One region of the Methylobacterium litchii genome, then DNA from elsewhere that is predicted to be linked to it. Evidence: riboswitches for the same ligand, from Rfam matches in the RefSeq annotation. Region 1 holds a riboswitch; the other holds the start of a gene.

Region 1 (4,411 bases):
CGAAATAGACGCGGTTGAGGTAGAGTTCGAGAATCTCGTCCTTCGTGTACTTGTGCTCCAGCCACAGGGCGAGGATCGCCTCCTGGATCTTGCGCGAGGCCGAGCGCTCCGGCGTCAGGAACAGGTTCTTGGCGAGCTGCTGCGTCAGCGTCGAGCCGCCCTGGGCGACACCGCGCCGGGTCAGGTTCTGGCCGATGGCGCGCAGGATGCCGACCGGATCGACACCGAAATGCTGGTAGAACCGCCGGTCCTCGATGGCGACGAAGGCGCGCGGCAGGTAGGGCGGCAATTCCTTGATCGAGACCACCCGGCCGCCGGTCTCGCCCCGGTTGGCCAGGAGCGTGCCGTCGCTCGCCAGGATCGCGATGTTCGGCGGGCGCTTCGGCACGGCCAACTGGTCGATCGGCGGCAATTGCGACGCGTGGTAGGCGATGAGCCCGGCGAGGCCGATCACGGCCCACAGGCCGAGCACCACGCCGCCATAGACGATGCGGCCGAGCCACGAGCGGCGGCGCTTCGCGCTGCGCCCCCTGCCCGACGAGCCCCGGCCCCCGGAGGAGCCACGGGACGGGGAGGACCGCTTCGCCGGTTGCCTGCTCACGCGTTCCTTGCTCCCTGTCTCGGCGCCGCCGGCCCGATCCTCGCGGGAGAGGCGCAGGTCGAGGTCGCCGCGCTGGCCGATCCGCCCTTCCGGGACATCGAAATTCGGCTCGGCTCTGCCACGCTTCTGCGCCATCGACACCCGTCACGAAGCTGCTCGCCCGCGCGCGAGGCCGCGCAACCGGACGTTGACATGACGTCGCGGCGGCCCTGCGGACGCGTTCTGAGACGCTGTAAATGCGGCGGTTTAAGGGGCCGTTAAGATACCCGGCCCGCGTCGGGATGGTGGCCTGGGATGGACTAGCCAGACCAATATTCCGGCCTGCCGCCCCTGGTTTCGGCGCGGGTCCCTCCGTATGGTGCCGCCCGTTTCAGGGGGAGAGCACTATCGTGCGGGTTGCCATTCTCGTCGCGATGACCGGATTCGGCCTCGGAAGCCTTCCGGCATGGTCCCAGGTCCGCCTCGATACGGTCAACACCATCGCCTGTGCCGAGGAAGGCGGCATCTGCCGGATGCCTTATCCGACGAATGTCTATTTCGGGGTGCCGGGCAAGACCAACGGCCGCCCCTTCCCGCAGGGCGGCACGGTGGCGTGCAACGTCCAGAGCTTCGGCGATCCGGCGCCCAACCAGCGCAAGGCCTGCTGGTACGCCCCTCGCCTTACCGGCAACGAGGGCGGCGGCTTCCGGGAGCGCCCCCGCCGCGACGACCGCGACGAGTATCGTCCACGGGACGAGTATCGCTCGCGGGACGATGACCGCCCTCGCGACGAGTACCGCCCCCGTCGTGATGTCGACCGCGACGAGTACCGCCCGCGCCGCGACGATTTCGACGATACGCGAGAGCGCCGCCGCTATCGCAGCGTGCCGGACGATGAGTGAGCCTGTGTCGGCGGTTCGGAGCGGAGAGGCAGACGGCATGTCCGATGACCGGCGCGGCGCCTATCGCCGCAACGCCTTCACCTTCGGGGCCGTGGAGACCGGCGCAGGGGAGATCGGCTGCCTCGTCTGGGACGTGACCGAGACCGGCGCCCTGATCGAGATCGAGCAAGCCGTGGACCTGCCGGAGCGGTTGCGTGTGCGCCTCGCCCCGGAGACGGCACCGCACGAGGCGAGCGTCGCGTGGCAGAACGGCAAGCGCGCGGGCATCGCCTTCTCCGGGTAAGGCAGCCTCAGTCCTTGCGCTTTCCCGCCCGTCGGTCCCGCGTCATGCGCGTCGGGGCGTAAAAGTCGTCGGGCTTGGTGCGCACCCAGGCCACGAACTTCGCGAGTTCCGGGTCGGCGCGCAGGGCCTCGACATCGGCGAGGCGCCGGGCGATCTCGGCCTCGCTGTAGCGGGCGTGGATCGCCGAGTGGCAGACCTGATGCAGCCGCACCGTACCCCGATGGGTGCCGCCCTTCAGCTTGGGCGTGAGGTGGTGCAGGCTCGATTTCGAACCGCGCGGGATCGGCCTCTCGCAGAGCGGGCAGATGACCGGCGCCGCGGCCTGGGGGCCGTGGGTCGTCGGATCGTCATCGCGCCACAGGCGCTCGCGTCTGCCCAAGCCTCGTCTCCCGGCGTCTTCGGTGGATCGGGACGGCAGGCCGCAGAGTAAAGCCCGCTGTTATGGCGTTTCGCCCGTCGGCATTGACAACATCCGGCAAACGACGGAGTTTCGAACCGTTCCGAGGGGGGCCCTGACCGGGCTGAGATTGGGCGTAATGCCCTGACCCTTGAACCTGATCCGGTTCGTACCGGCGGAGGGACGGGAACCTGCGGCCACGGGATGCCGCACCTTACCCCTATCGTCGTCACGCAATTGGACCGCTCCAGCGCCAGGAGAGGCCAAATGAACGCACCCGTGCTGCCCAAGGATGTGAAGGGAAGCCCCGAGACCGTGACCACGGGACCGGTCTCCGGCTCGCGGAAGGTCTACGCGACCGTCGGTGGCCGGGAGGACATCCGCGTCCCGTTCCGTGAGATCGTGCTGACCGACCCGAAGGAAGAGCCGGTGCGGGTCTACGACCCGTCGGGGCCCTACACCGAGACCGATGCCCGCATCGACCTGTCGGCGGGCCTGCCGCAGATCCGCGCCCCGTGGATCGCCGCGCGCGGCTACGCGACCGCCGAGCCCCGCGCCGTGAAGCCGGAGGACAACGGCTTCGCCTCGGCCGACAAGCTCGTCGCCCCCTGCCCCGCCGAGCGCGTGCTCCGCAAGGCCGCCCCCGGCCAGATGGTGACGCAGTACGAGTTCGCCCGCGCCGGGATCGTCACCGAGGAGATGATCTACGTCGCCCATCGCGAAAACCTCTGCCGCGAGCAGATGCTGGAGCGCGCCGAGGCGGCCCTGGCAGACGGCGAGAATTTCGGCGCGGCGGTGCCGGCCTTCATCACACCCGAATTCGTGCGCGACGAGATCGCGCGCGGCCGGGCGATCATCCCCGCCAACATCAACCACACCGAAGTCGAGCCGATGGCGATTGGCCGGAACTTCCTCGTGAAGATCAACGCCAACATCGGCAACTCGGCGGTCACGTCGTCGGCCGCCGAAGAGGTCGAGAAGCTGGTCTGGTCGATCCGCTGGGGCGCGGACACGGTCATGGACCTCTCGACCGGCCGCAACATCCACAACATCCGCTCGTGGATCATCCGCAACTCGCCCGTGCCGATCGGGACGGTGCCGATCTATCAGGCGCTGGAAAAGGTCGGCGGCGACCCGCTCAAGCTCGATTGGGAGGTCTTCAAGGACACGCTCATCGAGCAGGCCGAGCAGGGCGTCGATTACTTCACCATCCATGCCGGCGTGCGCCTGGCCCACGTCCCGCTGACGGCGCGTCGCGTCACCGGCATCGTCTCGCGCGGCGGCTCGATCATGGCGCGCTGGTGTCTCGCCGGGCACCGCGAATCGTTCCTCTACGAGCGGTTCGACGAGATCTGCGACATCATGCGGGCCTACGACGTGTCGTTCTCGCTGGGTGACGGCCTGCGGCCCGGCTCCATCGCCGACGCCAACGACGCCGCGCAGTTCGCCGAGCTTGAGACCCTGGGCGAACTCACCAAGATTGCCTGGAACAAGGGCTGTCAGGTGATGATCGAGGGCCCCGGCCACGTGCCGATGCACAAGATCAAGGTGAACATGGAGAAGCAGCTTCGCGAGTGCGGCGAGGCGCCCTTCTACACCCTCGGCCCGCTGACCACGGACATCGCGCCGGGCTACGACCACATCACGTCGGGCATCGGCGCGGCGATGATCGGCTGGTTCGGTACGGCGATGCTCTGCTACGTCACGCCGAAGGAGCATCTCGGCCTGCCGGACCGCGATGATGTGAAGGTCGGCGTGATCACCTACAAGATCGCCGCCCACGCCGCCGACCTCGCCAAGGGCCACCCCGCCGCGCAGCTGCGCGACGACGCCCTCAGCCGCGCCCGGTTCGACTTCCGCTGGGAGGACCAGTTCAACCTCAGCCTCGACCCGGATACGGCGCGCACCTACCACGACGAGACCTTGCCGAAGGACGCCCACAAGGTCGCCCATTTCTGCTCGATGTGCGGGCCGAAGTTCTGCTCGATGAAGATCACGCAGGATCTGCGCGCCGAGGTGCTGGCGATGGAAGAGGCCGGGCAGGTGATCGGCCAAGCCCCCGCCATGTCGCAGGCTGAGGCCGAGGCCGGGATGCGCGAGAAGTCGCGCGAATTCCTCGCTGAGGGCGGCAAGCTCTACGTCGACGCGGCGGAGTGACAGCTTCCAGCGCGCCCGCCACCCGGCGGGCGCGCTGGATCGGTGCCGATGCTGACGGAATTGTCAGCATTTAGACGCTGGGATTTGGCCAG
Region 2 (4,411 bases), on a different contig from region 1:
GCGGCGGCGATCGCCTCAGGCCCGAGGGACGGTCCGTAGCCGGGCTTGCTGGCGGTGGGAAAGATCGGGCTGAGCGTCACGTAATCGGCGCCCGCCTCGGCCGCCGCCGCGACGTCGCGAACCGAATGCGCGGAGAGGCCAACGAGTAGCTTAGGGCCTGCCCGCTCTCGCAATCCGGGCAGGGCGGACATCGGCAGATGTACCCCGTCCGCGCGGAGCGCATGAGCAAGGTCGAGATCGCCGCCGACGCTGAGGAAGCCGCCGGCCGCGCGCACCGCCCCCGTCACCGCCTCCCCGAGGTCGCGCCGTTCGTCCGCCGACAGGTCGCGGTCGCGGAACCAGATCCAACGCCCTCCCCCGGCCAGCACCGCCCGCACCGTCTCGGCGAGGGGGCGGGCGTGGCCGTGGCGGTCCGTCACCGCAAGCAGCGGCGACGGCAGACTCATGAGCCGACGAGGCCGAGTTGCGGGCTCGACGGATCGGCCCGGCCCCGGCGGGGAATGCGCCCAGCGAGATAGGCATCGCGACCCGCCTCGACGGCGCGGGCCATGGCGCGGGCCATCCGCACGGGATCGTCGGCCTTGGCGACGGCGGTGTTCACGAGGCAGGCGGCGGCGCCGAGTTCCATGGCGATCACAGCATCGGACGCCGTTCCGATCCCGGCATCGACGATGACCGGTACGCCCGCCCGGCGGCAGATCAACTCGATGTTGGCCGGGTTGGCGACGCCCATGCCGGAGCCAATCAGCGAGCCCATGGGCATCACGGCGGCGCAGCCGATGTCTTCCAGCCGTCGGCAGACGATGGGATCGTCGTTGCAATAGGGCAGGACGGTGAAGCCCTCGTCCACGAGGTGGCGACAGGCCTCGATCAGTTCGGCGACGTCCGGGTACAGGGTCTCGCGGTCGCCGATCACCTCGACCTTGATCCAGGTGGTGTCGAGGGCTTCGCGGGCGAGTTCGGCGGTCATGATGGCGTCGCGGGCGGTCTCGCAGCCGGCGGTGTTCGGCAGGAAGCGGCGCCCCTTCAGCAGGCTCACCGTGTCCGACCCGTGCCCCCGGAGGGAGACCCGGCGGATCGACGCGGTGACGATTTCCGCGTCGGACGCCTCGACCGCGTCGCGCATGATCGCCTGGGTCGGGTAGCCGGCAGTCCCGAGGAACAGGCGCGACGAGAGCCGCACCCCGGCGATCACCAGGGCGTCGTCCTCCTCGGGGCGCAGCGGCGTGACGATGCTGTCCATGCTCTAGCCTCCCTGCATGGCGCGGACGATCTCGATGCGGTCGCCCGGCGTGATGGTGGTGTCGGCCCAGTCCTTCCGGCGCAGGACGCGGCCGTTGAGGGCGATGGCGATGCCCTGCGGCCCCTCGATCCCAGCCTCGTCCGCCTCGGCGGTGAACAGGGCCTCGACGGTGGCGGCCTCGCTCTCGCGGGGCTCGCCGTTGACGAAGAGCTTCATCGCGCGGCCCTCCTCGGCTCCGGTCGCGCGAAGCGCGACAGGGTGAAAGCTTGGGCCACGGCCGGTAATTCGCCCGAGGCCACGAGGTCGGCCACGGCATCGGCGGTGACGGGCGCCAGCAGATAGCCGTTGCGATGGTGGCCGGTGGCGACGACCAACCCCGGTGCGATGGTATCGATGATCGGCGCGTCGTCGTCGGAGGTCGGGCGGTAGCCGCTCCACACGGCCTCGACCTCCATCTCCTCAATGCCCGGCAGCACCCGTCGCGCGCCTTCGAGCAGGGCGTAGAGCCCGCCCGCCGTCACGCCCGCGCGAAATCCACAATCCTCCACCGTCGCGCCGATGACGAGGTGGCCGTCGCTCTTCGGGGCCATGTGGACCTGCTCGGTCCAGACCATGCGGGACAGGGTGCCGGTCTGGCGTGTGGTCCGCAGGGCGAGGGCCTGCCCCTTCAGGGGGCGCACCGGCAGCGCGAGACTGTCCGGCAGCAAACCGCCCTCCCCGCTCCACGCGCCGGCTGCAAGAACGATCGTCTCGGCGGAGAGGCGCCCGGCCTCCGTCAGCACGCCGGTCACACGCCCGCCCGACCAGTCGAGGCCGGTGACGGCCATGCGCTCGATGATCGTCACGCCCGCCGCCTCACAGGCGCGCACCAGCGCCGCCATGACGAGACGGGGATCGACCTGATGGTCGAGGGGGCATTGCACGCCCGCCGTCACCGAGGGGCGCAGGACGGGTTCCAGGCGGCGGATCTCGGTGCCGTTCAGCCATGTCGCGTCGAGGCCGGAGCGGCGCTGCAGATCGTAGCGGAAGCGCAGGCGCTCCACCTCGTCGCGGCCGACGGCGAGGACCAGCGTGCCGTCAGGCCGGTAATCGATGGAGAGGCCGGAGGCGGCTTCGAGCTCGCCGCGGAAGCCGGGCCAGCGGGCGAGCGAGTCCATGGCAAGCGGCAGCAGCGGGTCGGAGCCGGGCTCGTGCTCGGCGGCCGGCGCCAGCATTCCTGTGGCGGCAAGGCTCGCGCCGGAACCGATGCTTCCCCGCTCGATCACCGTGACGGAGAGCCCCCGGGACGCGAGGCGCCACGCGCTGGCAAGGCCGATCAGCCCGCCGCCGATGACGGCGACATCCGCACGCGCGGGCAGTCTCGAGGTCCGGGCGTCGAACCCCGGATCCCGGCGCTGTCCAATGGGTGAAACGGGCCTCGGAAGCCCCATGGCGACACTCCGCTTATCGGGCGGAGGGATGGGGCCGGGTGCTTCGTGAAAAGCGATGGCCTGTCAGGACGACGGCCGCGGTCCAATCCCTACGCCGGTGTGAACCGGATCAGGTTCGAAGGATTTCCGCGCCGCAGGCCCCATCAAGGGCGTGCCATCGGTTTCTCAGCCCCTTGCCGGGGATCTCCCTGGAACAGAGGCAGATGTGGGCCCTCGCGCCGCCGGGGTCAATCCCGTTTGCGTGGCCGCAGGAACTTCGGCTTGAACACCGCCATCGGTTCCTCGAAGCCATGGAGTGTGTGGACGCCGACAGGCACCGGATCGCCCCACAGGAAATCCACGAAGGGCTTCGACATCAGAAGCTCCTCGCCGAGGCCCCGGTTGAGCTTGGCGAGCCGGCTCGCGAGGTTCACGTCGCGGCCGATCACCGTGAAGTCGAGGCGCGAGCCCGAGCCTACATTGCCGTAGGCCGCCTCGCCGTGGTGGAGGGCGATGCCCGCCTGGATTGGCACCGGGAACTGATGCAGGGCGTTCGCTTCGTCGATGGCGGCCAGGATATGCTGCGCCGCCGTCAGGGCGCCCTTGGCCGCGCCGCCGAGGTCGTCGCCGCTCTCGCGGAAGATCGCGAGCAGCCCGTCGCCGAGATATTTCAGTACCTCGCCGCCTTCGCCTTCGATGGGCGGGACAAGGCAATCGAAGAACACGTTGAGGAGGGCCACCGCCTCCTCCGGCGTCATGTCGGCGGAGATGCGCGTGTAGTCGCGCATGTCGGCGAACAGGATCGCGGAGCGGATGCGCGTCACCTGCCCGCGCCGGATGTCGCCCGACAGGATCGCCCGGTGCGGCTCGTCGCCGACATAGACCCGCAGCACGTGGTCGAGCTGCTTGTTCAGCACCCGCATCTCCATCACCGCCGCGAGCGCGGGCATGATGAAACGCAGGATCGCGATGTGCTCGCGCTCGAACCCCGTCGGGCACTTGGTGGCGAAGGTGATGCCGTTCTGCGTGCCGTTCGTGAAGAACAGCGGCGCGACGACATAGTGCGTGAACCCTTCCGCCTTGAGGTCCGGCACGATGGCGTAGGCGTCGTCCGGCGTCTCGGAGAGGTCGAGGATCAGCCATCGGCCGGTCCGGTGGACCTCCGCGAAGGGGCTGCGGAGATACGCCTCCTGCGAGCGGCTGCCGTGCGGAAAGAGCCGCACCGTGACGCCGCCGTTGCGCGTCCAGACGCGCCCGACGCCGGCATATTCCGAATGGAGCGTGTCGATGGCGGTGGAGGCGCGATCGACCGGAACGCCGATGTCGATCAGCCGCTCGGCCAAGCCTTCGAGCATCCGCTCGGCCTTGTCGATGCGGGCGCCTTCACCAAGCAGCCAGTCGCGGATGCCGACCGAGGGTTCCAGCGCGCCGAACGGCACGTCGCTGGTCTCGGAGCCGTCCGCATCGGCCGTCGGTGTTCCGGGCAGTGGCGGACGTCGTTCGAGCATGGCGCCAAGGTGGGATTCCGTAACGGCAAAGCAAGGCTTTGCCGTGAGCCGGCGGCACGCGCCGCCGACTCAGTTGTCGAGGAAGCTCCTGAGCTTCCGGCTGCGGCTCGGATGCTTGAGCTTGCGCAGCGCCTTCGCCTCGATCTGGCGAATGCGCTCGCGGGTCACGGAGAATTGCTGCCCGACCTCTTCGAGGGTGTGGTCGGTGTTCATGCCGATGCCGAAGCGCATGCGCAGCACGCGTTCCTCGC

What was found. Region 1 has a riboswitch for thiamine pyrophosphate ahead of thiC (phosphomethylpyrimidine synthase ThiC). Riboswitches for the same ligand answer to the same signal wherever they lie in the genome.
Region 2: it holds a riboswitch for thiamine pyrophosphate, as region 1 does, so the genes downstream of both, thiO (glycine oxidase ThiO) here and thiC (phosphomethylpyrimidine synthase ThiC) in region 1, are expected to answer to the same signal.

The regions. Positions count from the first base shown of each region.
Region 1 is NZ_JBBXMY010000002.1:68,928-73,338, forward strand. Features, by position in the region: gene AAHF99_RS05155 (transglycosylase domain-containing protein) at 1-736, opposite strand, end outside; gene AAHF99_RS05160 (hypothetical protein) at 991-1,482, shown strand; gene AAHF99_RS05165 (PilZ domain-containing protein) at 1,520-1,765, shown strand; gene AAHF99_RS05170 (HNH endonuclease family protein) at 1,773-2,144, opposite strand; TPP riboswitch at 2,259-2,363, shown strand; gene thiC (phosphomethylpyrimidine synthase ThiC) at 2,430-4,319, shown strand.
Region 2 is NZ_JBBXMY010000006.1:147,414-151,824, reverse strand. Features, by position in the region: gene AAHF99_RS13430 (thiamine phosphate synthase) at 1-446, opposite strand, end outside; gene thiG (thiazole synthase) at 443-1,243, opposite strand; gene thiS (sulfur carrier protein ThiS) at 1,247-1,459, opposite strand; gene thiO (glycine oxidase ThiO) at 1,456-2,673, opposite strand; TPP riboswitch at 2,742-2,872, opposite strand; gene AAHF99_RS13410 (adenylate/guanylate cyclase domain-containing protein) at 2,901-4,160, opposite strand; gene rpoD (RNA polymerase sigma factor RpoD) at 4,230-4,411, opposite strand, start outside.